2 regions of the Amycolatopsis sp. cmx-4-83 genome follow, and region 2 is predicted to be linked to the other one. Evidence: riboswitches for the same ligand, from Rfam matches in the RefSeq annotation. Region 2 holds a riboswitch; the other holds the start of a gene.

Region 1 (15,129 bases), on a different contig from region 2:
GTTCCTGGTGCAGGCGAGCGCGTACGACCGGTTCATGGAGCTGCTGGAACCCGCTGTGCACGGCGTCGTCGTCGGCGACCCCGGCGACGAGAAGACCGAGATGGGGCCGCTGATCTCGGCCGCGCACCGGGAGAAGGTCGCTTCCTACGTGCCCGGCGACGCGCCGGTCGCCTTCCGCGGCACCGCGCCGTCGGGTGCGGGCTTCTGGTTCCCGCCGACCGTCCTCACCCCGCCCGACCTGCGGCACCCGGCCGCGGCGGAGGAGGTGTTCGGCCCGGTCGTCGCCGTCGTGCCGTTCGCCGAAGAGGCCGACGCGATCCGCATGGCGAACGCCACCGAGTACGGCCTTTCGGGGTCGATCTGGACCCGGGACGCCGGGCGCGCGTTCCGGGTGGCGCGCGGCGTCGAAGCCGGCAACCTCTCGGTCAACTCGCACTCTTCGGTGCGCTACTGGACGCCGTTCGGCGGGTTCAAGCAGTCCGGCCTCGGCCGTGAGCTGGGCCCCGACGCCGCGGCGGCGTTCACCGAAACCAAGAACGTCTTTCTCAGCACGGAGGAGTAATGGTCCAGCGATTCGAAGGCCGCGTGGCGGTCATCACCGGCGGCGCGAGCGGCATCGGGCTGGCTTCGGCCCGCCGCCTGGCGAGCGAAGGGGCGAAGGTCGTCATCGCGGACCTGACCCCGGCCGTCGGCAAGGCGGTCGCCGACGAGATCGGCGGCGCGTTCATCCAGGCCGACGTCACCGACGCCGAGCAGGTCGAGAACCTGTTCCACAGCACGGTCGAGCAGTTCGGCTCGGTCGACGTCGCGTTCAACAACGCCGGGATTTCGCCGCCCGAGGACGACTCCATCCTGACCACCGGCATCGAGGCGTGGGAACGCGTGCAGCGCGTCAACCTGACGTCGGTGTACCTGTGCTGCAAGGCCGTCCTGCCGCACATGCAGCGCCAGGGCCGCGGTTCCATCGTCAACACCGCGTCGTTCGTCGCGGTGATGGGCGCGGCGACGTCGCAGATCTCCTACACCGCGTCCAAGGGCGGGGTGCTCGCGATGAGCCGCGAGCTGGGCATCCAGTTCGCGCGGGAGAACATCCGCGTCAACGCGCTGTGCCCGGGGCCGGTGAACACCCCGCTGCTCAAGGAGCTGTTCGCGAAGGACCCGGAACGCGCGGCACGGCGGCTGGTGCACGTCCCGGTCGGCCGGTTCGCCGAGCCGGAGGAGATCGCGGCGGCGGTGGCGTTCCTCGCCAGCGACGACGCCAGCTTCATCACGGCGTCGCAGTTCCTGGTCGACGGCGGCATCTCCGGCGCGTACGTCACCCCGCTCTAACGGCGCGTCTTCGCCCCGGGTTTCCGCACGCCGTACACCTCCCGCAGGTACTTCCAGGCCGCGTTGAGGGTCTTGCGCTCTTCGGAGATCTGGCGTTCGCGCCGCCGCAGGATGCGGGTGGCGATCTCGGCGGCGAGGAACGCCCCGGCGGCGAAGGTCAGCGTGCCGACGATCAGGACGAGGGCGATCACGGTGGTGGTCATGGTGACCAGCGTCGAGCCGGCGTGGGCGATTCGTCCCCGCGCAAAGCTAGCGGGTTTCGTTAGCTTTGTGAGGTGACGCACTGGCGCGCCGACGAGTGGGCGGAAGCGGTCCGGGCCGGGATCCGCTCCCGGGGCCTCTCCCTGGACGAGGCCGCCAGGCGCATCGGCGTTCCGACGTCGACCCTGCGCAGCTGGATCGAGCACCGGCACGCGCCGAAGGTCACCGTCTTCGACCACTGGGCGCAGCTCGCCGAGGTGACCGGGCTCGGGGAGGCCGAGCTGCTGCGCGTCGCCGGGGTGCTGCCCGACTCGCTCGCTTCGCCGGTGCACGTCGCCCAAGCCGCGAAGGCGCTGCGGGAAGGCATCGACCAGGCCGGGCAGTTCCTCCGGCAGGCCACCGCGCTCGTCTACTCCTCGCCCGGCACGCAGGTGGCCAACCTCATCGCCGCGTCGCCGATCGACTGGGAGATGCGGATCCGCTCGGCCACCCGCGGCGACGAGGTCCGCGTCACCTACCACCACTACGTCGGGGTCGTGCCGCCGCGGGACTTCCCGCACGACGACGCCGAGGCTCGCCGGATCCTCGAGCACGAGGTCCTCGGCGAGCTGTGGCGGCCGCTCGGACTCTACTGGCGGGTCGCCGAGGTGCACGACTGGCACGAGCCGCCGCGGCTGGTCATCCAGGTGCCGGAGCAGGAGGCGACGCGCCCGCCCGTGCCGTCGCCGGTCGTCGCGGCGCCACCGGTCGTGGTGCTGTCGCCGATCTGGGGGTACGGCGAGCTGCTGGCGTCGCTGGTGGCCGACGGGCTCGGGTTCGGCAACGTCGACTTCCGCTACTTCGGCCTCCCGGACGCGATGGCCGACCGCGTCCGCACCACCGCCCGCGAGCTGGCCGGGCCCGCGCCGCGGCTGGTGCACTCGGTGCCGCCGATCATGCTGCTGCACGGCCTGGCCGTGCCCGACCTGACCGGCCGTCTCCCGGTGGTGGTCCGCTACGGGCCTCGCATGCGCGCGCGGGCGGCGCGGATCTACCGGTCGGCGCTGCTCGAAGCCGGCTTCGACGACCCCCTCGACGGCGCCCGGGCGATCGAGGAGGCGATCGCGGTCCCGCCCGGCTGCCCGTACTACGAGGTGACGCTGGCCGACGAGGACGTCTTCGACGGCGACCGCCCGTCCCTGGACCGGCTCAACGACTCGGTGGCCTGGCACGCCGAGCAGATCGTGGAGCAGGTCCTGCTGGGTGCGGGCCACCCGCCGGTCCCGCTCGGCGGGCCGTTGAAGCGGCTGGTCCTGCCCTCGGGCCGGGTCCGCCGCCCGCCCGCGCTCGCCGGCGGGGTCGCGCGCCGGGTCGACGGCGAGCCCTGACCCGCTGGTCGACGTGGGGTCGAGGATCACTGTGGCGTTGGCCGGGTTGTGTAGACGCCCGCCGGAACCGCCGGGTACCGTAACCGCCACAACTGCAGATCGGGCCGTTGAGCCGAGGCGGGAGAGCCCTCACGAAGTCGGTGGGGCACCGAAGGAGCAAACTCCCCGGAATCTCTCAGGTACCTGCTACCGCTTCGCGCGAGGCCACTCTGGAAAGCAGGCGCACCCGCGCCTCACCCAAGGTGAAAGCCGCTTCACACGCGGTGAAACTCTCAGGTGCCATGACAGAGGGGGAGTTCCCAGCGCACCGTTGTGTGCCCGGCCCGAGGAGCTCCCGATCACCTCCACGCAGTTCGACGCCCGCCACATCGGCCCGTCCGAGGCCGAGCGCGCGAAAATGCTGGCCGAATGCGGCTACAGCAGCCTGGACGCCCTCGTCGGCGCCGCCGTCCCGAGCGCGATCCGCGCGACGAAGGAACTCAGCCTCCCGCCCGCCGCGTCCGAAGAGGAAGCCACCGCGGAGCTGCGCGCGCTCGCCGCGCGCAACCGGCCGATGACGCAGATGATCGGCCTCGGCTACTCCGACACCGTCACCCCCGGCGTGATCCGCCGCAACGTCCTCGAGAACCCCGCCTGGTACACCGCGTACACGCCCTACCAGCCGGAAATCTCGCAGGGCCGGCTCGAAGCCCTCCTCAACTTCCAGACCATGGTCGCCGACCTGACCGGCCTGGCCACCGCGAACGCGTCCCTGCTGGACGAGTCGACCGCCGTCGCCGAGGCCGTCACGCTGATGCGCCGCGCGTCCAAGTCGAAGTCCAACAAAGTCGTCCTGGACGCCGAGTGCCTGCCGCAGACCATCGCCGTCGTGCGCACCCGGGTCGAGGCGCTGGGCATCGAGGTCGAGGTCCGCGACCTGCTCACCGGCCTGCCGGACGAGTTCTTCGGCGTCGTCGCCCAGTACCCCGGCGCGTCCGGCGTGCTGCGCGGCCGCGGCTTCTACCACGCGATTTCCGAGTCGGCGAAGGCCGCGGGCGCGCTGTTCACCGTCGCCGCCGACCTGCTCGCCCTGACGCTGGTCACCGCACCCGGCGAGTTCGGCGCCGACGTCGCCGCCGGTTCGACGCAGCGCTTCGGCGTCCCGCTCGGCTACGGCGGCCCGCACGCCGGGTACATGTCCGTGCGTGCCGGCCTCGAGCGCTCGCTGCCCGGGCGGCTGGTCGGCGTCTCGGTCGACGCCGACGGCAACTCCGCCTACCGCCTCGCGCTGCAGACCCGTGAGCAGCACATCCGCCGCGAGAAGGCGACGTCCAACATCTGCACCGCGCAGGTCCTCCCGGCCGTGCTGGCCGCGATGTACGCGGTCTACCACGGCCCGGACGGCCTGAAGAAGATCGCCCGGCGCGTCCACGGCCTCGCCGCGGGCTTCGCCGCAGCCCTCCGCAAGACCGGCGTCGAGGTCGTCCACGAGTCCTTCTTCGACACCGTCGTCGCGCACGTCCCCGGCCAGGCCGCCGAGGTCCACGCGGCCGCCCGTGAAGCCGGCATCAACCTCGGGCACGTCGACGCCGACCACGTCCGCGTCGCCTTCGACGAGGTCAGCACCCCCGCGATCGCGGCGCAGGTCCTGAAGGCGTTCGGCGTCGAAGGCGACCTCGAAGACGGCGTCGCGCTCCCGAACGGCCTGGCCCGCGAGAGCGGCTTCATGGGCCACGAGGTCTTCGGCACCCACCGCTCCGAGACGGCGATGCTGCGCTACCTGCGCAAGCTGTCCGATCTGGACTACGCGCTCGACCGCGGCATGATCCCGCTCGGCTCCTGCACGATGAAGCTCAACGCCACCACCGAGATGGAGCCGATCAGCTGGCGCGAGTTCGCCGGCATCCACCCGTTAGCGCCGGCCGAAGACGCCGAGGGCTACCACACGCTCGTGGGGCAGCTCGCGGAGTGGCTGGCCGAGGTCACCGGCTACGACAAGGTGTCCCTGCAGCCCAACGCGGGCAGCCAGGGCGAGCTGGCCGGGCTCCTCGCGATCCGCGCGTACCACCGCGCGAACGGCGACGACGCCCGTGACGTCTGCCTGATCCCGTCGTCCGCGCACGGCACCAATGCGGCTTCCGCGGTGCTCGCCGGGATGCGCGTGGTCGTCGTGAAGTGCACCGACGAGGGCAACGTCGACCTGGCCGACCTGCGGGCCAAGGTGGACGCCCACCAGGACACGCTCGCCGCGATCATGGTCACCTACCCGTCCACGCACGGCGTCTACGAGCACGACATCGACGAGCTGGCCAAGATCGTCCACGACGGCGGCGGCCAGGTGTACGTGGACGGCGCGAACCTCAACGCCCTGCTGGGCCTGGCCAAGCCGGGCGAGTTCGGCGGCGACGTCTCGCACCTGAACCTGCACAAGACCTTCTGCATCCCGCACGGCGGTGGCGGCCCCGGCGTCGGCCCGGTCGCGGTGCGCGCGCACCTCGCGCCGTACCTGCCGAACCACCCGCTGCTGGACCAGGCCGGTCCCGAGACCGGCGTCGGCCCGATCAGCGGCGCGCCCTACGGCTCGGCGTCGATCCTGCCGATCTCCTGGGCCTACGTCCGGATGATGGGCGCGCCCGGCCTGACCGCCGCGACGAAGGTCGCCGTGCTGGCCGCGAACTACGTCGCTTCGCGCCTGGCCCCGCACTACCCGGTGCTCTACACGGGCCAGGACGGTCTGGTCGCGCACGAGTGCATCCTCGACCTGCGCCAGATCACCAAGGAAACCGGCGTGACGGTCGACGACGTCGCGAAGCGGCTCATCGACTACGGCTTCCACGCGCCGACCATGTCGTTCCCGGTCGCCGGCACGCTGATGGTCGAGCCGACCGAGTCCGAGGACCTCGGCGAGATCGACCGGTTCATCGCCGCGATGATCGCCATCCGCGCGGAGATCGACGAGGTCGCCGCCGGTCGCTGGAGCGCCGAGGAGTCGCCGCTGCGGGGCGCCCCGCACACCGCCGAGACGCTGGTGGGGGAGTGGGACAAGGCGTACGACCGCGAGCTGGCCGTGTACCCGGCCGGGGTGTCGCGCAAGAACAAGTACTGGCCCCCGGTGCGTCGCATCGACGGCGCCCGCGGCGACCGTAACCTCGTGTGCTCCTGCCCGCCCCTCAACACTTACGAAGGCTGATCCGTGTCACGCGAAACTTCCCTGCACGGAGTCCACAAGGGACTCGGTGCGCTGTTCACCGACTTCGCCGGCTGGTCCATGCCGGTCCGCTACGCCAGCGAGCTGGCCGAGCACAAGGCCGTCCGCGAGGCGGCCGGCCTGTTCGACCTCTCGCACATGGCCGAAATCCACGTCACCGGGGCGCAGGCCGCCGACGTCCTGGACTTCGCGCTGGTCGGCAACCTGACCGGCGTCAAGCCCGGCCGGGCGCGGTACACGATGATCTGCGACGCCGACGGCGGCGTGCTCGACGACCTCGTCGTCTACCGCCTCGCCGACGAGCACTACCTGGTCGTCGCCAACGCGGGCAACGCGAAGGTCGTCGCGGACGCCCTCGCCGAGCGGGTCGCGGGCTTCGACGCCGTCGTCGACGACCGGAGCGAGACCACCGCGCTGATCGCCGTCCAGGGCCCGAACGCCGCGGCGATCCTCGGCTCGGTGACCGACGCCGACCTGGCCGCGCTCAAGTACTACGCCAGCGTCCCGGCGGTCGTGAAGGGCCACGACGTCCTGCTCGCCCGCACCGGCTACACCGGCGAAGACGGCTTCGAGCTGTTCGTGAACGCCGACGAGGCCCCGGCGGTCTGGCGGATCCTGACCGAGGCGGGCGAGGGCCACGGCCTGGTCCCGGCCGGCCTGGCCTGCCGCGACACGCTGCGGCTGGAAGCCGGGATGCCGTTGTACGGCAACGAACTCACCCTCGACCAGAGCCCGTTCGAAGCCGGGCTCGGCCGCGTCGTCAAGTTCGAGAAGCCGGGCGACTTCGTCGGCCGCGCGGCGCTGGAGGAACGGTCCAAGCAGGACGTCCCGCGCGTGCGCGTCGGGCTCAAGGGCGCCGGTCGCCGCGCCCCGCGGCACGGCTACAAGCTCCTGGCCGACGGCAAGGAGATCGGCGAGGTCACCAGCGGCGCGCTGTCGCCGACGCTGGGTCACCCCATCGCCATGGCGTACGTCGATCGGGCGTACACCGAGCCCGGCACCGAGCTCTCCGTCGACATCCGGGGCAGGATCGAGCCCGTCGAGGTCGTCGCCCTTCCCTTCTACTCCCGCGCGTAAAGGACTCCCAGCTGTGAGCATCCCCGAAAACCTGAAGTACACCAAGGAACACGAGTGGCTGTCCGTCGAAGACGGCGTCGCCACCGTGGGCATCACCGCCTTCGCCGCCGAGTCACTCGGTGACATCGTGTTCGTCCAGCTGCCGGACGCCGGCTCGGCGATCACCGCCGGCGAGGTGTTCGGCGAGGTCGAGTCGACCAAGTCGGTCAGCGAGCTGTACGCGCCCGTCTCCGGCGAGGTCGTCGAGGTGAACGGCACCACAGCCGACACCCCCGAGGTCATCAACTCCGACCCGTACACGGAAGGCTGGCTGCTGAAGGTGCGTCTGACCGGGGACGTGCCGGACCTGCTCGACGCCGCCGCGTACGCCGCGCTCACCCAGGAGAACTGATGACGACGTTCGACCAGCACCTGTCCGAAGTCGACCCCGAGGTCGCCGCGGCCGTCGCCGACGAACTGACCCGCCAGCAGTCCACCCTGGAAATGATCGCGTCGGAGAACTTCGCCCCGGTGGGCGTGCTCGAGGCGCAGGGGTCGGTGCTGACCAACAAGTACGCCGAGGGCTACCCCGGCCGCCGCTACTACGGCGGCTGCGAGCACGTCGACGTCGTCGAGCAGCTCGCCATCGACCGCGCGAAGGCCCTGTTCGGCGCCGAGCACGCCAACGTCCAGCCGCACTCGGGCGCGCAGGCCAACGCGGCCGCGATGTTCGCCGTGCTCAAGCCGGGCGACACGATCCTCGGCCTCGACCTGGCGCACGGCGGGCACCTGACGCACGGGATGAAGATCAACTTCTCGGGCAAGCTCTACAACGTCGTCGCCTACCACGTCGACAAAGAGACCGGCATCGTCGACCTCGCCGAGATCGAGCGCCTGGCCGTCGAGCACAAGCCGAAGCTGATCATCGCCGGCTGGTCCGCCTACCCGCGTCAGCTCGACTTCGCCGAGTTCCGCCGGATCGCGGACCTGGTCGAGGCCAAGCTGATGGTCGACATGGCGCACTTCGCCGGGCTGGTCGCGGCCGGGCTGCACCCGTCGCCGGTGCCGCACGCCGACATCGTCACCACGACCACGCACAAGACCCTGGGCGGCCCGCGCGGCGGCCTGATCCTGTCGCGGCAGGAGCTGGCGAAGAAGATCAACTCGGCGGTGTTCCCCGGCCAGCAGGGCGGGCCCCTCGAGCACGTCATCGCGGCCAAGGCCGTCGCGCTGAAGATCGCCGCGAGCGAGGAGTTCAAGGAGCGCCAGCAGCGCACCCTGGAAGGCTCGCGGATCCTGGCATCGCGGCTGTCGCAGGCGGACTGCGCCGACGCGGGGGTGCGCGTGCTGACCGGCGGCACCGACGTCCACCTGGTGCTGGTCGACCTCGTCCAGTCCACCCTGGACGGTCAGCAGGCCGAGGACCGGCTGCACGAGGTCGGCATCACGGTCAACCGCAACGCCGTCCCGTTCGACCCGCGCCCGCCGATGATCACCTCCGGTCTGCGCATCGGCACGCCGGCGCTCGCCACCCGCGGGTTCCAGGCCGAGGACTTCACCGAGGTCGCCGACGTCATCGCCGAGGCGCTGAAGCCGGACTTCGACGACGCCCTGCGCTCGAAGCTGCGCGACCGCGTCGAGGCGCTGGCCGCGAAGCACCCGTTGTACGCGGACCTGTCCCGGTGAGCGCGCTGCCCGAGGGCCGGAAGCTGCTGCGTCTCGAGGTACGCAACAGTGAGACGCCGATCGAGAAGAAGCCGCCGTGGATCAAGACGCGGGTGCGGATGGGGCCGGAGTTCACCGAACTCAAGGGCCTGGTGCGCCGTGAGGGTCTGCACACGGTGTGCGAAGAGGCTGGTTGTCCCAACATTTACGAGTGCTGGGAAGACCGGGAGGCCACGTTCCTGATCGGTGGCGATCAGTGCACGCGCCGCTGTGACTTCTGTCAGATCGACACGGGTAAGCCTGCCGAGCTGGACCGGACTGAGCCGCGGAAGGTCGCCGAATCCGTGCAGGCCATGGGCTTGCGGTACTCGACGGTCACCGGTGTCGCCCGTGATGACCTTGAGGACGGCGGCGCGTGGCTGTACGCGGAGACCGTGCGCCAGATTCACGCGTTGAACCCGGGTACGGGGGTCGAGTTGCTGATCCCGGACTTCAACGCGGATCCGGCGCAGCTGGCTGAGGTGTTCGGGTCGCGGCCTGAGGTGTTGGCGCACAACGTGGAGACGGTTCCGCGGATCTTCAAGCGGATCCGTCCGGGCTTCCGCTATGCGCGTTCGCTCGAGGTCATCACGAAGGCGCGTGAGGCGGGTTTGGTGACGAAGTCGAACCTGATCCTGGGCATGGGTGAGACGCCGGATGAGGTGGCTCCGGCGATGCAGGACCTGGTCGATGCGGGGTGCGAGATCCTGACGATCACGCAGTACCTGCGTCCGTCGCCGCGGCACCACCCGGTGGACCGGTGGGTCAAGCCCGAAGAGTTCGTCGAGCACTCGAAGGCTGCCGAGGCGATGGGCTTCGCGGGCGTGATGGCGGGACCGCTGGTGCGCTCGTCCTACCGCGCGGGACGGCTCTACGCGCAGACCAAGGGTTACCGTGGGGAGGAGCTGCCGTCGAACCTGCAGCACCTCGCCGACCAGGGCCCGGCCGCGCAAGAAGCCAGCTCTCTGCTGGCGCGATAGGAAGGGGCGGATCAATGGCGATCAGCGTCTTCGACCTGTTTTCCATCGGCATCGGCCCGTCGAGCTCCCACACCGTCGGGCCGATGCGGGCGGCACTGACCTTTGTGGACGGACTCGGTGACGACCTCGCGCGGACTTCCCGCGTGCAGGCCGAGCTGTTCGGCTCGCTCGGCGCGACCGGCTTCGGCCACGGCAGCGACAAAGCCGTCCTGCTCGGGCTTTCCGGTGAGCGTCCCGAAGAGATCGACACCGACACCGTGCCGGGCAAGATCGCGGAGATCCGCGAGTCCGGGCGGCTGAAAGTCGGCGGCACGCACGAGATCGCGTTCGACGAGGACAACGACCTCACCATGCACCGCCGCAAGTCGTTGCCCGCGCACCCGAACGGCATGGTCTTCCGCGCGTTCGACGCCGCCGGTGAGCTGCTGCGCGAGCGGACGTACTACTCGGTCGGCGGCGGATTCGTGCGCGACGAGTCCTACGAGACCGACGCGGTGTTCGTCGAGGACTCGACGCCGGTGCCGTACCCGTTCCGCACGGGCGCGGACCTGCTCGGGCACTGCGCGGAAACCGGGCTGCCGATCAGCGAGGTCATGCTGGCGAACGAGCTGGCCTGGCGCTCGCGCGAAGAGGTGCGCGACGGGCTCCTGGACATCTGGGCCGTCATGGCCGAGTGCGTCCGCAACGGCTGCACGCACGAAGGCGTCCTCCCGGGCGGCCTGAAGGTACCGCGGCGCGCGAAGGCGTTGCACGAGAAGCTCCTGGCCGAGGACGGCCTGGACGACCCGCTGTACGCGATGGACTGGGTGAGCCTGTACGCCTTGGCGGTCAACGAGGAGAACGCCGCGGGCGGCCGCGTGGTGACGGCCCCGACCAACGGCGCGGCGGGGATCATCCCGGCGGTGCTGCACTACTACCAGCGCTTCATCCGCCACTCGACCGACGACGGCATCGTCAAGTTCATGCTCACGGCGGGCGCGATCGGCTCGATCCTCAAGCAGACGGGCTCGATCTCGGGCGCCGAAGTCGGCTGCCAGGGCGAAGTCGGCTCGGCGTCGGCGATGGCCGCGGCGGGCCTGACGGAGGTCCTCGGCGGCTCACCGGCCCAGGTGGAGAACGCGGCGGAGATCGGGGTGGAGCACCACCTCGGGCTCACTTGTGATCCGGTCGGCGGCCTGGTCCAGATCCCGTGCATCGAGCGCAACGCGGTGGGCGCGTCGAAGGCGATCCACGCGGCCCGCATGGCGATGCGCGGCGACGGCAGCCACGTGGTGACGCTGGACAAGGCGATCAAGACGATGCGCGAGACGGGCGCGGACATGAGCGTCAAGTACAAGGAAACCGCCCGCGGCGGCCTGGCGGTGAACGTCATCGAGTGCTGACCTGAGGTCCGCACTTTCACGTGAAAGTGCGGACCTGGGGTGACACGCACTTTCACGTGAAAGTGCCGCTTCGGCTCAGCGCGGCTCGTCTTCCGGCTCGACCGCCAGCCGCAGGCCGACTTCGACCAGGGTCCAGCCGAACTGCTGTCTTTTCGTGCCCGTGTGGCGTTTCGGCGTCGCGCGCCCGGGTGGGCGGTTGCGCACGCCGTGGCGCAACTCGTTCTCCCGTTCGTGGACCAAGTCCTCGGCCATCAGGAAGTGCACCGGATCGCCCCCTGCGTCGATGTGCGGTGTCGGTCGCTCCATCGTCGCTCACCGTGGCCGTCTCGATCCACCGGTTTTCCGCGCCGCGAACACCGGCGCGGGAACGCAGGGTGACCGCGGCCGGCGTGCGGCGCCTAGACTCGCGGGATGGAGTCGACGTCGGTGGCGAATGCCGGTGAAGCGCTGTTCCGGCCGGTTCGCACGGGCAACGCCTTCGAGGAGACGGTCGAGCGGCTGCTGCAGGCCATCCGGCTCGGCGTGGTCGGCGCGGGGGAGCGGCTGCCGTCGGAACGGGAGCTCGCCGAGCGGCTCGGGGTCAGCCGCGTGACGTTGCGGGAAGCCATCCGGGCGCTCTCCGACGCCGGTTACGTGGAGTCACGCCGAGGTCGGTACGGCGGCACGTTCGTGAACGAGAGCCTCCCCGCACCTTCCGAGAAGTCACCCAGCGGCAAGGTCGACGCCGTCGGGCTGGAGGACGCGTTGAGCCTCCGGTACGTCCTCGAAACCGGCGCCGCCGAGATGGCCGCGGCGCGGTCGCTGAGCCCCGCCGACCGGCAGCACCTCACCGGCACGCTCGCCGAGGCCGCGGGCGCGGACCTCGAGGACTACCGGCGCAAGGATTCCCGCCTGCACCTGGCGATCGCCGAGGTCACCGCATCCGGCTCCCTGACCACGGCGATGGCCGACGCCCGCACCCGCGTCAACCAGCTGCTCGACCGGATCCCCTTGCTGCCGCCCAACCTCGAGCACTCGAACGCCCAGCACGAGGCCATCGTCGACGCGATCCTCGCCGGCGACGCCCCCGCCGCCCGCCAGGCGATGGCGGAGCACATCGAAGGCACGGCGTCCCTCCTCCGCGCCTTCCTCTCCTGACGCTCGGACCATTGTCAGCTCGGGTAGCGCTCAGGCGGGGCGGCGACCACTTTGCCGCGCACTCGGCGGCGGGGTGCGCGGGTCGTTGGCTCGGATAGCGCTCAGGCCGGGACGACGACGACCTTGCCGTGCACCGCGCCCTCGGCCGCCCGTGCGTGCAACGCCGGCAGCTCGGCCAGCGGCACCCGCTCGGCCACGTCGACGCGCAGCTCGCCCTGGTCGACCAGGGCCACCAGCTTCGCCAGCTGATCGGCGTCGCTGCGGACGAACAGGTCGATGCCGCGCACGCCGCGTTCCTCGTCGGACGGCGCCGGCATCCACACCGTCGTGTTCACCAGCGCGCCGCCCGGCCGGATCAGGGTGACCAGCGCGGCCAGCTCCGCCGGGTCGACCGGGGCGAGGTTGAGCACCAGGTCGACCGGCTCGGTCACCGCCGCAGTCACCGGTGTCGTGGTGTGCTCGACGACTTCGTCGGCGCCGGCGGCCTTGACCGCGTCGGTGCTGCGCGGGCTCGCCGTCGCGATGACGTGGGCGCCGGCCCCCTTGGCCAGCTGCACGGCGTAGCCGCCGACCGCGCCGCCGGCGCCGTTGATCAGCACGCGCTGCCCCGAGCGCAGCCCGCCGTGGTCGAAGAGCGCCTGCCGCGCGGTCAGGCCGACCAGCGGCAACGCGGCCGCGTCGGCCAGCGGGACGTCCCGGGGCGCCGCCGTCAGGGCCTCGGCCGGTGCGACGACGTACTCCGCGGCCGCGCCGGGGCCGTCCATCGGCAGGAAGCCGACGACCCGGTCGCCGGCCGCCAGGCCGTCGACGCCGTCACCGAGCGCGTCGACCGTGCCGGCGACGTCGATGCCCGGGGTGTGGGGCAGCTCGACGGGGATGGGGCCGCGCATGAAGCCGCCGCGGATGTTGCCGTCGACGGAGTTGAACGACGTCGCGGCGACCCGGAGCCGGACCTGCCCCGCGCCCGGCACCGGCAGGTCCACGTCCTCGTAGCGCAGGACTTCCGGGCCGCCGTAGTCGTGGAAACGCACTGCCTTCATCGGAGTTCTCGCTTTCGGTGAGAGCCATGTGCTTCGAATTCGAAGCAACTGCGGACCACGCTACAACTGCTTCGAATTCAAAGCAAGTGTTGCCGGTCACCCTTGATCCACACGGCTCAGGATCGTGGTCGCGGCCGGGCTCAGCCTGGGCCGGCTTGGCCCACCCTGAGCACGGCCGGCCCGCGGGCGGCGCGGACGACCTCGGCGAGGCGGACCGCGTCGGGCGAGGACGGCGCCGCGGTGAGGACCACCGCCATCAGGTCGTCCCCTGGCACGTCGAGCAGGCTGCCGTCGAGCGCGACGTCCTCGCCGTCCGGCGTGCGGAACACCGCGCGGTTCTCGTACGCCGACACCGTTTCCGGGGCGCGCCACAACGCGTCGAACGCCCGGCTGGTGCTCCGCAGCTCGTCGACGAGGCCGGCGAGTCCCTCGTCGGCGGGGTACCGCAGGTGCGTGTCGCGGAGCCGGGCGGCGAGCGCGGCGCGGAACCCGGCCTGGTGCTCGTCGGTCCGGGAGATCTCCCCGCGCGCGTCGCGGAACGTGCGCCACGCGACGTTCCAGTCCCGGCCGCTCCCGGTCGCCGCCCCGCCGCCGAGCGCCAGCCACGCACCGTTGACGGCGACGACGTTCCACGCCCGGTCGGTCAGGAACGCCGGGGTGCCGCCGAACCGCTCCAGCAGCCGGATCGCCGCCGACCCGGCCTCGCGCGGCACCTGCCCGTCGGCGGCCGCGTACCCGGCGAGCGCGCACAGCCGCTCGTAGTCCGCCCGGCTGATCCGCAGTGCGCGGGCGATCGCGGTCACCACGCCGGCCGACGGGTGGCGGCGGCCCTGCTCCAGCCGGCGCACGTAGTCCGCGGACACCCCGGCCAGCTCGGCGAGCTCTTCCCGGCGGAGCCCGCGGACCCGCCGCCCGGTCCGCGGCCCGGCGGGCGGCTCGGCCCGCTCGCGCAGCCGGCGGACCGCGGCGCCCAGCTCGGACAGCGACATGGCGCCAGTCTGCACCACCAGACTCCTTCGAATTCGAAGCAGTAGACTCCGGGCATGCCGCAACCGTCGCTCGACCCCGTGCAGCTCGGCGCCTACTTCGACCTCGTCGAGGTGACCAGCCTGCTGCGGCACGCGGTCGAGCAGCAGCTGCGCGAGGCCGGCGAGCTCAGCTACGTGCAGTTCCAGCTGCTGGCCCGGCTCGGGGACTCGCCGACGGGCAGCCACCGCATGACCGACCTGGCCGACGGCGTCGTCTACAGCCGCAGCGGCCTGACCTACCAGGCGGGCCTGCTCGAGAAGGCCGGCCTGGTGGTGCGGTCGCCGTCGCCGGACGACGAGCGGAGCACCACGGTCACCATCACCGACGCCGGGCGCGAGCGGCTCGCGCAGGTGCTGCCCGGGCACATCGAGGTGGTCAGCGGCCTGCTCTTCGAGCCGCTCTCCCGCGCCGACGTCGAAACCCTCGCCGGCCTGCTGGCCCCGGTCCGGGACCACATGCGCTCGACGCCACCGCGCTCGGCGGCTCCCCGGAGGCGCGCCGGCGGCGGCTAACGGCGTGTCTTGACAGGATTCGAACAACCCGCGGTAGTTCTCCACAGAACCTTTTCACCCGTCCGGCCGTCATCCGTTCGTGACCTTGCCGAACGAGGAGCCGACCGACGAACCCGCCGTCAAAACCCCGCGACGGCGGCGGTGGCGGCGCATCCGGCGGACCGCGTACTGGACGTTCGGCGTGCTGGCCGGCGTCCCGCTGATC
Region 2 (15,129 bases):
CCGGTAGGCCAGCCAGGTCAGCACCCGCAGGACGATCGCCGGGACGAGGAGCAGGAGAAGCAGCCCGTGGCGGCGCGGGAACGCCGTCACGGTGTCGCGTTCGGACGGTCGAGGCCCGAGAAGTACTTCCACGCCGTGGCGAGGCCGTCGACCAGCGGGACTTCGGGGCGGTACCCGATGGTCTCCGCGCTGGCCGAGACGTCGACGACGACCGCGGGCATCTCCCCCGCCGGCGCCTCGACGTGCTCGACGGGCAGCTCGGCACCGGTCACCTCGCGCACGGCCTCGACCATCTCGAGCACCGACACCGAGCGCCCCGCGCCGACGATCGCGCGGCCGGTGTGGCCGCTGTCGAAGGCCGAGAGGATCGCGCGGACGACGTCGTCGACGTGGACGAGGTCGCGGCGCTGGCGGCCGTCGCCGTAGACCTTCACACTGCCGCCGGTGAGCGCGGCCCGCATCATGCGCGGCACGAAACTGTCCTTGTGGGACATTCCCGGGCCGTAGACGTTGGTGAACCGCAAGGCACACGTCGTCATGCCGTACGCGCCGGCGTAGCCCGAGAGCAGCATTTCGCACGCCGCTTTCGTGGCGCCGTAGGGCGTCAGCGGCCGCAGCGGCAGGTCCGGGGTGATGGTCGCGGTGCCGACGTTGCCGATCACCGCGTTGGTCGAGGCGAGCAGGAACTTCGGCACCTCGCGGCGGCGGGCGAGTTCGAGCAGTTCCTGGGTGACCAGGACGTTGTCGGCGAAGGTGTCTTCGGGCAGCTCGACCGACTTCAGCACCGACGTCAGCGCCGCCAGGTGCACGATCCCCGCGGTCCCGGCGGTCACGGCCTCCTCGCGGACGGCGGCCTCGCGCAGGTCGCCGGTCACCACGCGGACCCCGTCGAGGTCCTCGGGGAACGGCACCCGGTCCACGACGGTGACCGGGACGCCCCGGTCGAGGAGGGCGCGCACGACGGCCCGGCCGATGAAGCCGCTGCCGCCGGTCACGACCACGGACGTCCGATCGGGACCGTGCGCACTCGCCATGGCGGTCAACCTACCTCCCGTTCCTGTGCGCACGCCGTGGACCCGCGTACGCAGAAGTGCGTATGGCCGCGCGCCCGGCCGGCTTGGTGTCCTTGAGCGGTCACACAGCAATGGGGAGGAAGACCAGCCATGAAAAGACTCTTCACCGTTCCGGCACTGCTCCTGGCCTCGCTCGCGGGAGCCCTCACCGTGTCGGCCGCGCCCGCCCAGGCGGCGACGACCGACGTCGGCGTCATCCCGTCGAGCCGGTCGTGCCCGGCCGGGACCGAAGCGATCGTCATCCGGATGGACGACGAGGACTCGGGCAACGCCAACTCGCGCGGCGGCTTCATCGGGGCGGTCGGCAGCACGAGCAACACGGAGCTGTTCTTCTGCCGGGTCGACGGCGCCGCGTTCCGGGGCGTCACGCAGTCCGGCTCGTTCCGGCCCTACTCGGTGCTCAAGCTGGGCGCGAACTGCCCGAACGGCTCCCAGGAGTTCTCGCGCCGGTTCGACAACGAGGACGACAGCAACAACAACTCGTTCTCGGGCAACATCTTCCCGAACGTGAGCGACAGCAACACGCTGCTGCGGTTCTGCCTGTTCGCCCCGGGGGTGGCCACGACGACGGCGTTCCCGAACGTCGGCTTCGGCTACCTCGTGTTCTCCGGGGTCGATTCGTCGGGCTTCTTCCACACCGACGACGAGGACGACAGCAACAACAACTCCTACAGCGCGCCGGCCGGGATCAGCAGCATCGCGCAGTCGATGGTCAGCGCCGGTTCGAACACCACGCTGAACGTCCGGATCGCCCGGTAACACCCGGTTCGTATCTCCCTCGGCGCTTCCGGGTCTTTCTTGACCGGACGAGCCGAGGGGGATTCCGGGTGAGCAGTGAAGTGACGGCGCGGTGCCTGCACCGCGCCCTCGAAGTGGTGCGCGAGCTGAAGGCGGCGGGGCCGGCCGAGGGCCTGGCGAGACTGGGCCGTCTGGTCGGCTGCGACGTCGTCTCGTGCACGAGCACCGAGCACACGACCCGCCGCCTGACCGGCACGGTGACCGACCGGCCGGAACACAACCTGATGCGCCACGCGGAGTTCCGGGCGCTGGCGCACCAGCACCCGGGGTTCGCGGCCCACCGCTCGGGAGCGCTGCGGCTGGGTACGGCGGCCGCGCTGACCGAGCTGGCCGACCTCCGGACGCTGCGCGGGCTGCCGTTCTACACCGACTTCTACCGCCCGCGCGGCACGGTCGACCAGCTGCTGTGCGTGGTCCAGGTCGACGACCGGCACGGGCGCGTCCTCACGCTCAGCCGGTCGCGGCCCGGGTTCTCCGCCCGCGACCACGACCTGGTCGAGCTGCTCACGCCGCACCTGGCCCAGGCGTTCGCCCGCCACGAGCGGCCGGCGGTCCGGCCGGTCGCCGGGACGGCCCCGGAGCTGACGGCCCGCGAGCACGAGGTGGCCGCGCTGGTCGCGCGGGCGGCGTCCGACCGCGAGATCGCCCGGCGGCTCGGCATCAGCCCGCGGACGGTCCAGAAGCACCTGCAGCAGATCTACCGCAAGCTCGGCCTCACCAGCCGCGCCGAGCTGCTGCTCCACCTGTCCGGCGCCGGGGTCGTGAGTGCGTAACAGTGTCAGAACACTGTTACGCACTCACGACCACTCAGGCGAAGGCTTCCGGGGGCGGGCAGGAGCAGACCAGGTTGCGGTCGCCGGCGGCGCCGTCGATGCGGCGGACCGGGGGCCAGATCTTCGCCGCTGTCCGGCCCGCCGGGAACGCCGCCGTCTCGCGGCTGTAGCGGCGGTTCCAGTCGCCGGCCAGGCAGCCCGCCGTGTGCGGGGCCAGCCGCAGCGGGGACTCCGCCAGCGGCCACTCCCCCGACGCCACGCGGTCGATCTCCGCGCGGATCGCGATCATCGCCGCGCAGAAGCGGTCCAGCTCGGCCAGGTCCTCGCTTTCGGTCGGCTCGACCATCAGCGTGCCCGCGACCGGGAACGACATCGTCGGCGCGTGCAGTCCGTAGTCCGCCAGCCGCTTCGCGACGTCGTCCACGGTCACGCCCGTGGCCTTCGTCAGCGGCCGCAGGTCCAGGATGCATTCGTGGGCCACGAAACCCGAGCGGCCCGCGTACAGCACCGGGTAGTGCTCGCCGAGCCGGCGGGCGATGTAGTTGGCGTTGGCGACCGCCACGAGCGTCGCCCGGCGCAGGCCCTCGGCACCCATCATCCGGACGTAGGCCCACGAAATCGGCAGGATCGACGCGCTCCCCCACGGCGCCGCGCTGACCGGGCCGACGCCGGACCCGGGCCCGGCCGCCGGCTGCAGCGGGTGGTTCGGCAGGAACGGCGCCAGGTGCGCGCGCACGCCGATCGGGCCGACGCCGGGACCACCGCCGCCGTGCGGGATGCAGAAGGTCTTGTGCAGGTTCAGGTGCGAAACGTCGGCGCCGAACCGGCCGTACTGGGCGACGCCGATCAGCGCGTTCAGGTTGGCGCCGTCGACGTACACCTGCCCGCCCGCGTCGTGCACCGCCGCGCACACCTCGCCGACGGTGTCCTCGTACACCCCGTGCGTCGACGGGTAGGTCAGCATGATGGCCGCCAGGTCGCCCCGGTGCTCGTCCACAGTGGACTTCAGGTGCGCGAGGTCGATGTTTCCGTCGTCGTCGCAGCGGACGACGACCACCCGCATGCCCGCCATCACCGCACTCGCCGCGTTCGTGCCGTGCGCGCTGGCCGGGATCAGGCAGACGTCTCGCGCGTCCTCGCCGCGCGAGCGGTGGTAGGCGCGGATCGCCAGCAGGCCGGCGAACTCGCCCTGGCTCCCGGCGTTCGGCTGCAGCGAAACCGCGTCGTAGCCGGTGATCCGCGCGAGCCAGCCACTCAGGTCGGCGACGACCTCGAGGAGGCCGGCGGCGTCCTCGGCGGGCGCGAACGGGTGCAGCCCGGCGAACTCCGGCCAGGTGACCGGTTCCATCTCCGCGGTGGCGTTGAGCTTCATCGTGCACGAGCCGAGCGGGATCATGCCGCGGTCGAGCGCGTAGTCCTGATCGGACAGCCGGCGCAGGTACCGCAGCATCGCCGTTTCCGACCGGTGCTCGTGGAACACCGGGTGGGTGAGGAACGCGCTCGTGCGCCGCAGCGGGGCCGGGAGCGCGTCGGCCGTGTCCGCGTCCAGGCCGTCCACATCGGACACCGAGACGCCGAACGCCTTCCACACGAACGAAAGCCGCTCCCGGGTGGTCGTTTCGTCGCAGGCGACGCCGACGTGGTCGCCGTCGATCCGGCGCAGGGTGACGCCGAGGTCGCGGGCCGCCGCGACGACCGCGTCCGCCCGGCCGGGCACCGCCACCGTCACGGTGTCGAAGAACTCGCCGTGCACGACCTCGACGCCGCCTTCGGCCAGGCCGGCGGCGAGCACGGTGGCCATCCGGTGGGCCCGCAACGCGATCGCGCGCAGGCCGTCGGGCCCGTGGTACACGGCGTACATCGACGCCATCACCGCCAGCAGGACCTGCGCGGTGCAGATGTTCGAGGTCGCCTTCTCGCGGCGGATGTGCTGTTCACGTGTCTGCAGCGCGAGCCGGTACGCGGGTGCGCCGCCGGCGTCTTTCGAGACCCCGACCAGACGCCCGGGCAGCTGCCGCTCCAGGCCCTTCCGCACCGCGAGGTAGGCGGCGTGCGGGCCGCCGAAGCCGAGCGGGACGCCGAAGCGCTGCGTCGACCCGACGGCGACGTCGGCGCCGAGCTCGCCGGGCGGCCGCAGCAGCGTCAAGGCGAGGGGGTCGGCCGCGACGACCACCGCGGCGCCGTGCTTCTTGGCTTCCGCGATGGTCAGGTCGAGCTCGTGCACGGCCCCCGACGCACCGGGGTAGGCCAGCAGCACGCCGAAGAAGTCGCCGCCGAGCCCCAGCCCGGTGAGTCCCTGCGACAGGTCTTCCACGACCAGCTCGATCCCCAGCGGCTCGGCTCGCGTCCGCAGCACGGCGAGGGTCTGCGGCAGGGTGTCCTGGTCGACGACGAACCGGTTCGACTTCGCCCGGCCGGCCCGGCGCACGAGCGTCATCGCTTCGGCGGCCGCGGTGGCTTCGTCGAGCAGGGAGGCGTTCGCGACCGGGAGCGCGGTCAGGTCCGCGATCATGGTCTGGAAGTTGAGCAGCGCTTCGAGCCGCCCTTGGGAAATCTCCGGCTGGTAGGGCGTGTAGGCGGTGTACCAGGCCGGGTTCTCGAGGACGTTCCGCCGGATCACGGGCGGGGTCACGGTGTCGTGGTAGCCGAGCCCGATCATCGCGGCGGTCGGCCGGTTGCGGGCGGCCAGCTCGCGCAGTTCGGCCAGCGCCTGGGCTTCGGAGGCCGCCGGCGGCAGTTCGAGGGGCTCGGCGGACGCGCGCAGCGACTCGGGAACGGCGTGTTCGGCGAGTTCGCCGAGGGAAGCGACGCCGATGACGTCGAGGATCGTGCGCAGCTGGTCCGGACCAGGCCCGAGGTGCCGCTCGGCGAACGGGACCCCCTGCTCCAGGGAGGCGAGTGACGGATTCACGAAGGCCTCCTGGGGACGGCGGGGCGGGGCCGGGACGACGGTGTCCTGGCCCTCCCCACTCTGTCCGTACCCCGAGGGGCGCCTGAGAGTTTCGCCCGCGTGGTTGAACCGGGCTTGCACCGTCGGCGGGGCCATCAGGTGGTGTCCTGACGACCCGCTTTCCAGAGGCGTCTCGTCCGCGCGGTCCAGGGTGCCTGAGAGGTTCCGGGGAGGACTTGCTCCTTCGGCGCCGAGCTCAATATGAGGCTCGGACTCTCCCGCGCGGATTCGTCGACCGCAGGGAGAACCTTACTCCGTCCGCCGCAGCGGTGATCAACCGGTCTTGCGTGCGTTGCGGCGCTGGGTGAGCTCGTCCGGCTCGTGCGTCTCGACGACGCCGCCGTCCGCGCGCTCGGCCGGGAATTCGTGGATCGTCCCGCTGATTTCCTGCATCGCGCCGCTGACCGCGATGCCGAAGACGCCCTGGCCGCCTTGGAGCAGATCGACGATCTCCTCCGGCGAGGTGCATTCGTAGACCGTGGTGCCGTCGGAGAACAGGGTCACCTTGGCCAGGTCGCGGACCCCGCGCAGGCGCAGGTGGTCGACGGCGACCCGGATGTTCTGGAGCGAGACCCCGGTGTCCAGCAGCCGCTTGACGACCTTGAGGACCAGGATGTCCTTGAACGAGTACAGCCGCTGCGAGCCGGAGCCGTGCGCCGTGCGGATGCTGGGTGCGACCAGCTTCGTCCGGGCCCAGTAGTCGAGCTGGCGGTAGGTGATCCCGGCGATCTGGCACGCGGCCGGGCCGCGGTAACCCACCAGCTCGTCCGGCAGCGAGTCGTCGGGGAACAGCTCACCCTGCTCGCCACCCGCGACCCCAACAGGCTGCTTCTCGGAACCAGCCTCGACCACGCAAGCCTCCCCTCGCCCGACCGGACGGCCGGCGAATGACAGCCGGGGAGTCCCAGGAGCGGGACCCACCGGAGATCAACCGCCACGATCCGGCCCCAGACCGTGAATCACATCGTGGCGATTTACCTCTCTCGACGGTAAGCGTCAGGAGAACACCGGTCAACGCGACGCGCGGCAAGCCTCAACGGTCGGATGAGCCTTTGAGCCGTTCGCCGTACCCCGTACGCGGCGGTTCAAACTCCTTGACGTGTTTTACTCAGCCGAGTAACTTTTTACTCATGCAAGTAAGCACCGACATCATGGCCGAGATGGGGCTCAGCCCCACCGAGGCCGCGCGCCGCGCGCAGATCATCGGCGCGACCATCGGCGTCCTCGCCGACCTCGGGTACCGCCGGACCACGTTCGCCAAGATCAAGGAGCGGGCCGGGCTCAGCAGCACCCGGCTGATCTCCTACCACTTCACGAACAAGGCCGGCCTGATGCAGGCCGTGCTCAGCACGGTCGTCGAGACCAGGAACGGCTACCTGAAGGAGCGCACCGGCGGCGGGCTCGACCCCGCCGACCGGCCCGGCTACCTGCGGGCGCACATCGAGACGTCGATCGCGTTCCTGCGCACGTACCCGGAATGCGTCCGGGTGCTGACCGAGCTGGCCGCCAACACCGACGACGTCGACGGCTGGGTGATGACGAAGGTGCTGGTCGACGACCTGCGCGTGCACGGCCTGGCCCGCCAGCTCAAGCAGGGCCAGGCCGAAGGCGCGTTCGGCGAGTTCACGCCCGAGGTGATGGCGATGTCGATCGCGCAGGCCATCGACGGCGTCGCCGCGGCCTACGCCGCCGACCCGGCACTGGACCTGGAGAAGTACGGCCGCGAGGTGGCCGACACCTTCGTCAAAGCGACGGCGCCTTGAGCACGCGGTCGAGCCGCTCCTCGATGCGGGCCTTCGGGAACGCGCCGACGATCGTCTCGACCGGCTCGCCGTTCCGGAACAGCATCATGGTCGGCAGCGACATGACCTGGTAGGAGCGGGTCGTCTCGGGGTTCTCGTCCGCGTTGATCTTGCGGACGACGAGTCCGCCGGCCCGCTCGGTGGCCAGCTGCGCCAGCACCGGGCCGACCATCCGGCACGGGCCGCACCAGGTGGCCCAGAACTCGACGAGCACGGGAACGTCGCTGCCGAGGACCTCGGCGAAGGTCGCATCGGTGACAGCACTGACGGTGGCGTCTTCGGACACGGCGGTCTCCTTCACGGGCGCGGGGATTCGGGCACGACACACGGGTCGGGCGCTTGCCGGGCGAGCGCGCCGGCGAGCTTCGCGGCCAGTTCGCCGCGGATGCCGCCGAGGCGGGCCAGGAGCGCGTCGGCTTCTTCGAGCTTGCGGCGGTAGACCTCGATCGAATTCGCGCAGGAGTCACCGGTTTCGTGGCCGCTGCGCAGGCACTCGACGAACGGCCGGGTCTCCTCCAGGGTCAGCCCGACCGTCTGCAGGGTCTGGATCTCCTTGACCAGCTGGAGGTCGTCCTCGTCGTATTCGCGGTAGCCGTTCGCCGAACGACGGGCCGCGAGGAGGCCCTGGTGCTCGTAAAAACGCAGCGCACGGGTGGTGACACCCGTGCGCTGCGCAAGCTCTCCGATCCGCATACCCCGACGCTAGACGTTGACGTCCGCGTCAAGGCAAGTACTCAGGTGTCCGCTCCGCGGAAGTCTTCCGGCGACACGGAGTCGAGGAACTCGCGGAACTTCTCGACCTCGTCCTCCTGCTCGTCCGGGATGATCAGGCCGGCCTCTTCCAGCACCGAGTCCACGGCGTGGATGGGGACCCCGATCCGCAGGGCCAGCGCGACCGAGTCGCTCGGCCGGGCGGACACCCGGATGTCGCCGTCGAAGACCAGTTCCGCGAAGAACGTGCCTTCCTTGAGGTCGGTGATGACGACCTGCTCGAGTTCCCGGCCGAGCGCCCCGATGACCTCTTTCAGCAGGTCATGCGTGAGCGGGCGGGCCGGGCGGACTCCCTGCTGCTCCAAGGCGATGGCGGTGGCTTCGACCGAGCCGATCCAGATCGGCAGGTACCGTTCGCCCTCGGTTTCCCGCAGCAACAAGATCGGCTGATTCGCGGGCAGCTCGACCCGCACCCCGACGACGCGCATCTCGCTCATCGGATTTCGCCTCCCTCTCGTGCACGGGCTTCAGCGGTGGAACGGCTTCGCGCCGCCACTGTCGACGCTACCCGTCATCCGCGCGCTGTGCTCGCTGTCCGGACTCTCTCGGTTCGCCTGCCGCAAACCCGTGCCTTCACGGTACGGCATGCGGTGCCGAACATTCAGTCATTGACATGGGACCGCAAAGAGGATCTCACTCCCCCGTTGCGGTCTCGATGGTGATCAACACCCGGCGACGCCACGGATTCCGGCCTTGACGAGGAGCGTGTGCAGCGTCACGGACAGTGCCGCCAGCTCGCGCACCACTTCGTCGGCCCTCGATTTGGCCTCCGGGTCACGATGCCGGTACACCGGGGTCACGATCTGCTCCAGCAACCCGACCTCGCGGTCGGCCGCGGCGCGAAAGGCACGCAGGTGTCTCGGCTCGATACCGAATTCGGTCATCGCCCGCACCGTCCGCGCCACCAGCACCGCGTCCGGGTCGAAGAACCCGGCGGGGCCCGGCCGGACCAGGCCGTACTGCTGCAGCTCGGCCAGCGCGGCGGCGTCGATGCCCGCCTGCTCCAGGAGTTCCTCCTGGGTCAGGCGCAGCTCCCTGCCCGCGGTGAAGTCGTCCGCCACGGGCAGGCCGACGTTCTCGGCCGGTGCGTCGATCGGCACCAGCCGGCGCGGCGGGCGGGGCAGGTCCGCGACGGGTCCGGCACCCGAGTCCGCCGCGTCCAGCTGTTCCTTGATGACCTTCAACGGGAGGTAGTGGTCCCGCTGGGCGGCCAGGACGAACCTAAGACGCTCCACGTCCGCCGCGGCGAACTGCCGGTAGCCCGAAGGCGTCCGGCCCGGGGTGACCAGGCCTTCCGCTTCGAGGAACCGGATCTTGGAGATGGTGACATCGGGGAAGTCGCCGCGCAGCTGCGCGAGAACGGCCCCGATGCTCAACCCGTCGCGTTGTGGCCGTCCGGCCGCCGTCACTGCGCCCCCTGGCCCCCGTGCCCCGGGCCGGTCAGGAAGACCAGGCGGAACTTCCCGATCTGCACTTCGTCGCCCCCGGCGAGGACGGCCTGGTCGACCGGCTCGCGGTTGACGTAGGTGCCGTTGAGGCTGCCGACGTCGATGACGACGAACTCGCCGCCCTCACGCCGGAATTCGGCGTGCCGGCGGGAGACCGTGACGTCGTCCAGGAAGATGTCGCTGTCCGGGTGCCGCCCGGCGCTGGTGGTGTCGCGGTCGAGCAGGAACCGCGAGCCCGCGTTGGGCCCGCGCTTCACGACCAGCAGCGCCGAACCCGCCGGGAGGGCGTCGACACCCTGGACGGGCGCCTCCGCGGCGGGGGCGGGCTCGTGACCTTCGACTTCGGCCAGGAAGTCGGCCCGGAAGACAGAGGTCCGCTCCGGAGACTGCTCCGGGGGAACGCCGCCGGGCCCGTCGTTCGTGCTCACCTGAGCTCTCCTCCACACATGCTGTGTTGCCTAGTACTCAAGAACGTGTAGCTGCCAACGTACCGTGCCTGATCGATTCTCCGAGCCCCGGCTCCCCGAACCGGCGCAGTGCTGGTCCGACCGGGTGGGAGCGGGCTTCAGCCCTTGGTCAGGGCGTCGTAGGCCTCGGCTTCGAGCAGCGCTTCCAGACCCGCCGGGTCGTCGAGCCGGATCTCGATCAGCCAGCCTTCGCCGTAGGGGTCGCTGTTGATCAGCTCGGGCGAGTCGGCGACCGAGTCGTTCACCGCGACGATCTCGCCGTCGACCGGCGCGAACAGCTCGGAGACGCTCTTGGTCGACTCGACCTCGCCGAAGACGTCGCCCGTGCTGAGCTGGCGGCCGACCTCGGGCAGGTCGACGAACACGACGTCACCGAGCTGGTCCTGCGCGTACTCGGTGATGCCCACGCGGACGAGCGTCTCCTCGCGGGTGGCGACCCACTCGTGTTCCTCGGTGTAGCGAAGCTCTTCAGGAGCGGACACCGCCGGTCCCCTTTCATGCCCTCACTGGCGAAACGTGCTGGGCGAAGTCTTACACCCACACGGCGCAACCGCCGGGCCCGGGCCCGGCTCAGGCTTCCCGCGCCCCGCGGAGGGCGTTGCGCGCCTGGAGGACGTAGAGCACGCCGGACCAGACGTAGAGGACGCCGCCCCAGATCGTGAAGGCGTACCCGATCGGCCGAGCGATCGCGGCGACGTCCGAGCCGCCCTGCGCGAGCAGCAGGAACGGGAAGGCGTACATCAGCACGAAGGTGGCGCCCTTGCCGATGTAGGTGACCTCCGGCGGCGCGAACCCGCGGCGGCGCAGCGTCAGGACGCACACGCCGAGGACGGCTTCGCGCAGCAGCAGCGGCACGACCACCCACCAGGGGATGATCTCGCGGGCGAGGAACGCGATGAGGGTGGCGAGGATGTACAGCCGGTCGGCGGCGGGGTCGAGCAGCTGCCCGAGCCGCGACATCTGGTTGAGCCAGCGGGCGAGCTTCCCGTCCAGCCAGTCGGTGAGCGCGCTGAAGACGAGGAGGGCGAGCGCCCAGCCGTCCTCTTCGGGGCCGAGCAGCAGCCAGAGGAACACCGGCACGCCGGCCAGCCGCAGCAGGGACAGGATGTTGGGAACGTTCATCGCCTGCCGCAGCAGGGACGGCTCGGGGGCGCCCGCCGGAGCGGCGGGTTCGGGCGCGGCTGTGCTCACCGGGCCATTAAACAGCGGAGCGGGGTGGCGGCGCCGGGTGGTGCGGTGGGGGTTCGGGTGAACGGCTCGGGGCCGGCAGCCGGGATGACCCGGCAGCGGGGCGGCCCGGCGGCGAGGTCGGCACGCGCGGCGACCTGGGGCGGAACCTGCAACTTGGCTGAGCTACGCGCCGGCCGGCGCGACTCGGGTGCCGAGCGACCGCCGGCAGAGCACCGCGGCCTGGCGCCAGTCCGGACTGCCACGCGTCAGCCGGCGCAACTCGGGCGCCGTGCGACCTCCGGCAGAGCACTGCGGCCTGGCGCCGGGCGGCAGGCCGGGTTGCCACGCGCCGGTGTCGAGCGCCGCCGGTTGGCCGGCGGCGGGGCGCTTGCCCCCAGGCGGGCGGCGCCGAACCGGTCACCGTGCGCAGCCACCGCCCGTCGACGTCCCGATGCCGGGCCGCCGACGCACGGCGGCCCGGCATGGGGTCAGCTCGCGCGGCGGTGGCTCCAGCCGCGGCGCTGCAGCTCCGCGCTGGTCAGCGACTCGGGGCGGCCGCGGTAGTCGGTGCCCATCCAGCGGGCTCGGCCGGCTCGTCCCTCGAGGACGTACGGGCGGCCGCAGCACCAGACGACGGTGCACGGGGCGGTCGGCGGACTGGACGGGTCTTCGGTGCTGGTCACAGCGTTGGCGTTCATGGCTCTCTACGGGCTCGGGGCGGGTTTCGGGGACGGGAGCTCTTCTTGCCTCCCACCAAGATCTTCGGCACGCGGGGCCGGTTTGTTAACCGGCGCGGCGCGAATTAGACCGATCGATTCGAGATGGCAGCCTGAGGTTTCGGAGCGTGAAAGGAATGTTAATCGTCCATTGTGGACATTCTTCCGACGGCCACCGGACCGGGGCGCCACCCGGCTGGAGTAATCTCCGGCACACCCTTGGGCGCGTCGCCCCTCGGGGCCTCGCCCGGATGGGCCAGAATGACCGGGCCAGCCAGCCGGGGAGGAAGGATCGCGGTGCCCCACCCGACCACCACGAAGACGTGGCTCGTGGCCTGCCTCGCGCTGCCCGTGCTCGCCGCCTGCTCCGCCGAACAGGCGGCCCCTGCTCCGGCGCCGTCACCCTCGGTGTCGAGCACCGCGCCGGCGACGACGTCCACCGGTACTCCCCCGCCGCCGCCCGCCGCGGGGAGCTCCTCCGCCGTGCCGTCCGCGCCCAAGCCGTCCGGGGCGCCGCCCTCGGTGCCCGGGGCCTGCGGGACGGTGACCGCCGCCAGCGGGTTGACGCTCTACGTCTTCGACAGCGGCTCCGCCGGCGTCAGCTGCGCCGCGGCGACGAAGCTCGTCGGCGACTTCCACCGCAAGATCGCCGGCCGCCAGGGCGCGGGCTCGAACGACGCGGTGAACGAGACCGTCGACGGCTGGCTGTGCACCTCCGGGCCGCCCGCCGCGCAAGGCGGCACCACCTGCACCAAGGGCGAGCAGACGGTCTTCGCCGCCGTCGTGCCGTCCGAGTGATCCCCGTCGACCCGTCCCGCTCCTGAAGGGCCCATGAAGACTTTCGCGTACCCCTTGCTGCTCGTCGCCGCGTCCGCCGCACTGGCCGGGTGCGGTGGCGGTGACCCGGCCCCCGCGGCGCCGTCCCCCGCCCCCGCGGCCGCCGCGGCGGCGGAGTCCACCGCGCCCGGCGTCCCGTGCGGCGACGTCACCGGTGCCGGCGGCGCGAAGACGGCGGTCGTGGCCCACGGCAAGGTCGACTGCGCCGCGGCCACCCAGCTGCTGACCGACTACTTCGCGAAACTGACCCCGGCCGAGGCGAGCTCGCCCGACGGCCCCGGCCCGGTCGTCCTCGACGACTGGACCTGCGGCAGCGGCGCGAACGACCCCGTGACGGCGTGCTCGACCGAGGACGGCCGCCAGGTCGAGGGCACCCGCAGCTGACGAAAGCGCCCCGGGGCGACCGGCCCCGGGGCGCTCCCGGTCACGCCTTGAGGTCCGGAAAGTCCTCTTCGCGGAACTCGGTGCCCGCGCCCCGAGCGGGGTCGCTTTCGCGGCCGCGCAGCTCGACGCGGCGGATCTTGCCCGAGATCGTCTTCGGCAGCTCCGCGAACTCGAGCCGCCGGATCCGCTTGTACGGCGCCAGGTGCTCGCGGCAGTACGCCAGGATCGACCGCGCCGTTCCGGCGTCCGGCGAGAAGCCGGTGGCCAGCACGACGTACGCCTTCGGCACCGCGAGCCGGATCGGGTCCGGGGCCGGGACGACCGCCGCCTCCGCCACCGCCTCGTGCTCGATCAGCACGCTCTCCAGCTCGAACGGCGAGATCCGGTAGTCCGACGCCTTGAACACGTCGTCCGTGCGCCCGACGTAGGTGATGTAGCCGCGTTCGTCCACCGAACCGACGTCACCGGTGTGGTAGAAGCCGCCTCCGAAGGCCGCCGACGTGCGCTCGTCGTCGCCGGCGTAGCCGGTCATCAGGCCGACCGGGCGGTGCTGCAGGTCGAGGCAGATCTCGCCTTCCGAAGCCCGCTCGCCGCTGACCGGGTCGACCAGCGCCACCACGAACCCCGGCAGCGGGCGGCCCATCGAGCCCGGCACGACGTCCTGGCCCGGCGTGTTCGCGATCTGGACGCTGCTCTCCGTCTGCCCGAAGCCGTCGCGGATGGTGACGCCCCACGACTTCTGGACCTGCTCGATCACTTCGGGGTTGAGCGGCTCGCCCGCCCCGACGACCTTCTTCGGCGGCGTCTTCAACGCCGTCAGGTCGGCCTGGATGAGCATCCGCCACACCGTCGGCGGCGCGCAGAAGCTCGTCACGCCGCAGCGGTCCATCTGGGCCATCAGCGCGCCCGCGTCGAAGCGGTTGTAGTTGTAGAGGAAGACCGTCGCCTCGGCGTTGAACGGCGCGAAGAAGTTGCTCCACGCGTGCTTCGCCCACCCCGGCGAGGAGATGTTGAGGTGGACGTCGCCCGGCTCCAGCCCGATCCAGTACATCGTCGACAGGTGCCCGACGGGGTAGGAGACGTGCGTGTGCTGCACCAGCTTCGGCTTCGCCGTGGTGCCGGAGGTGAAGTAGAGCAGCAGCGGGTCGGTGGCCTTCGTGGGCGCGTCCGGGGCGAACTCCGGCGACTCGGCGAACGCGGCCGAGTACTGCTGCCAGCCCTCGACCGGCTCCCCGACGGCGATGCGCGTGTAGTCCCCTTCGACGTCCGCGAACTTCGGCGCGTCGGCCGAGCGGACCACGACGTGCCTGGCCGCGCCGCGCTCCACCCGGTCGGTCAGGTCGGCCGGGCCGAGCAGCGTCGACGCCGGGATGATGACGGCGCCGAGCTTGATCGCCGCGAGGATCGTCTCCCACAGCTCGCCCTGGTTGCCCAGCATGAGGATCAGCCGGTCGCCGCGCCGGACGCCGAGGCTCCGCAGCCAGTTCGCGACCTGGTTGGACCGGCCGGACAGCTCCGGGTAGGTCCACTGGTTCTCGGTGCCGTCCTCCTCGACGATCCAGAGCGCGTACCGCTGCGCGTTGTCGGGGTCGTGCGCGACCACGTCGAACCAGTCGATGGCCCAGTTGAACTCGTCGAACTCCGGCCAGGCGAAGTCGCGGTAGGCCGTGTCGTAGTCCTCGCGGTGGGCCTGCAGGTAATCCCGGGCCACGCGGAACGCGTGGTGGACTTCCGAAGCGGTCACGCTGCCTCCTAGTTCTTCACCGGCCGACGGGGAAGTTATTCGCCCTTGAACTCCGGCGCGCGTCGCTCCATGAACGCCTGGACCGCTTCGCCGAGGTCCTTGCTGGGCAGGAACGCCGAGTTCCAGGCCGCGACGTACCGGAGGCCGTCGGCGACCTGGCGCTCGGTGTTCGCCGCCAGTACCTGCTTCGTACCCT

Evidence for each region. A riboswitch is a leader RNA that binds a small molecule or an ion and turns the genes downstream of it on or off. The one in region 2 is predicted to bind glycine.
Region 1: another riboswitch for glycine. It lies ahead of gcvP (aminomethyl-transferring glycine dehydrogenase); the one in region 2 lies ahead of gcvP (aminomethyl-transferring glycine dehydrogenase).

The regions. Positions count from the first base shown of each region.
Region 1 covers NZ_JAEBEF010000010.1:88,629-103,757, reverse strand. The annotation lists gene ACLJQM_RS30055 (aldehyde dehydrogenase family protein) at 1-562, shown strand, start outside; gene ACLJQM_RS30050 (3-oxoacyl-ACP reductase) at 562-1,329, shown strand; gene ACLJQM_RS30045 (hypothetical protein) at 1,326-1,532, opposite strand; gene ACLJQM_RS30040 (helix-turn-helix domain-containing protein) at 1,605-2,897, shown strand; glycine riboswitch at 3,097-3,195, shown strand; gene gcvP (aminomethyl-transferring glycine dehydrogenase) at 3,235-6,066, shown strand; gene gcvT (glycine cleavage system aminomethyltransferase GcvT) at 6,070-7,161, shown strand; gene gcvH (glycine cleavage system protein GcvH) at 7,175-7,552, shown strand; gene glyA (serine hydroxymethyltransferase) at 7,552-8,826, shown strand; gene lipA (lipoyl synthase) at 8,823-9,824, shown strand; gene ACLJQM_RS30010 (L-serine ammonia-lyase) at 9,839-11,206, shown strand; gene ACLJQM_RS30005 (hypothetical protein) at 11,282-11,512, opposite strand; gene ACLJQM_RS30000 (FadR/GntR family transcriptional regulator) at 11,618-12,343, shown strand; gene ACLJQM_RS29995 (NADP-dependent oxidoreductase) at 12,445-13,383, opposite strand; gene ACLJQM_RS29990 (helix-turn-helix domain-containing protein) at 13,524-14,387, opposite strand; gene ACLJQM_RS29985 (MarR family winged helix-turn-helix transcriptional regulator) at 14,427-14,924, shown strand; gene ACLJQM_RS29980 (transglycosylase domain-containing protein) at 15,004-15,129, shown strand, end outside.
Region 2 covers NZ_JAEBEF010000017.1:57,350-72,478, forward strand. The annotation lists gene ACLJQM_RS41110 (glycosyltransferase family 2 protein) at 1-90, opposite strand, end outside; gene ACLJQM_RS41115 (NAD-dependent epimerase/dehydratase family protein) at 87-1,034, opposite strand; gene ACLJQM_RS41120 (hypothetical protein) at 1,164-1,832, shown strand; gene ACLJQM_RS41125 (response regulator transcription factor) at 1,901-2,644, shown strand; gene gcvP (aminomethyl-transferring glycine dehydrogenase) at 2,679-5,555, opposite strand; glycine riboswitch at 5,727-5,825, opposite strand; gene ACLJQM_RS41135 (MerR family transcriptional regulator) at 5,868-6,446, opposite strand; gene ACLJQM_RS41140 (TetR/AcrR family transcriptional regulator) at 6,725-7,357, shown strand; gene trxA (thioredoxin) at 7,338-7,682, opposite strand; gene ACLJQM_RS41150 (MerR family transcriptional regulator) at 7,694-8,089, opposite strand; gene ACLJQM_RS41155 (bifunctional nuclease family protein) at 8,131-8,604, opposite strand; gene ACLJQM_RS41160 (MerR family transcriptional regulator) at 8,830-9,576, opposite strand; gene garA (glycogen accumulation regulator GarA) at 9,573-10,043, opposite strand; gene gcvH (glycine cleavage system protein GcvH) at 10,181-10,564, opposite strand; gene ACLJQM_RS41175 (CDP-alcohol phosphatidyltransferase family protein) at 10,653-11,273, opposite strand; gene ACLJQM_RS41180 (hypothetical protein) at 11,741-11,950, opposite strand; gene ACLJQM_RS41185 (hypothetical protein) at 12,266-12,766, shown strand; gene ACLJQM_RS41190 (hypothetical protein) at 12,800-13,189, shown strand; gene ACLJQM_RS41195 (AMP-binding protein) at 13,230-14,933, opposite strand; gene ACLJQM_RS41200 (crotonase/enoyl-CoA hydratase family protein) at 14,969-15,129, opposite strand, start outside.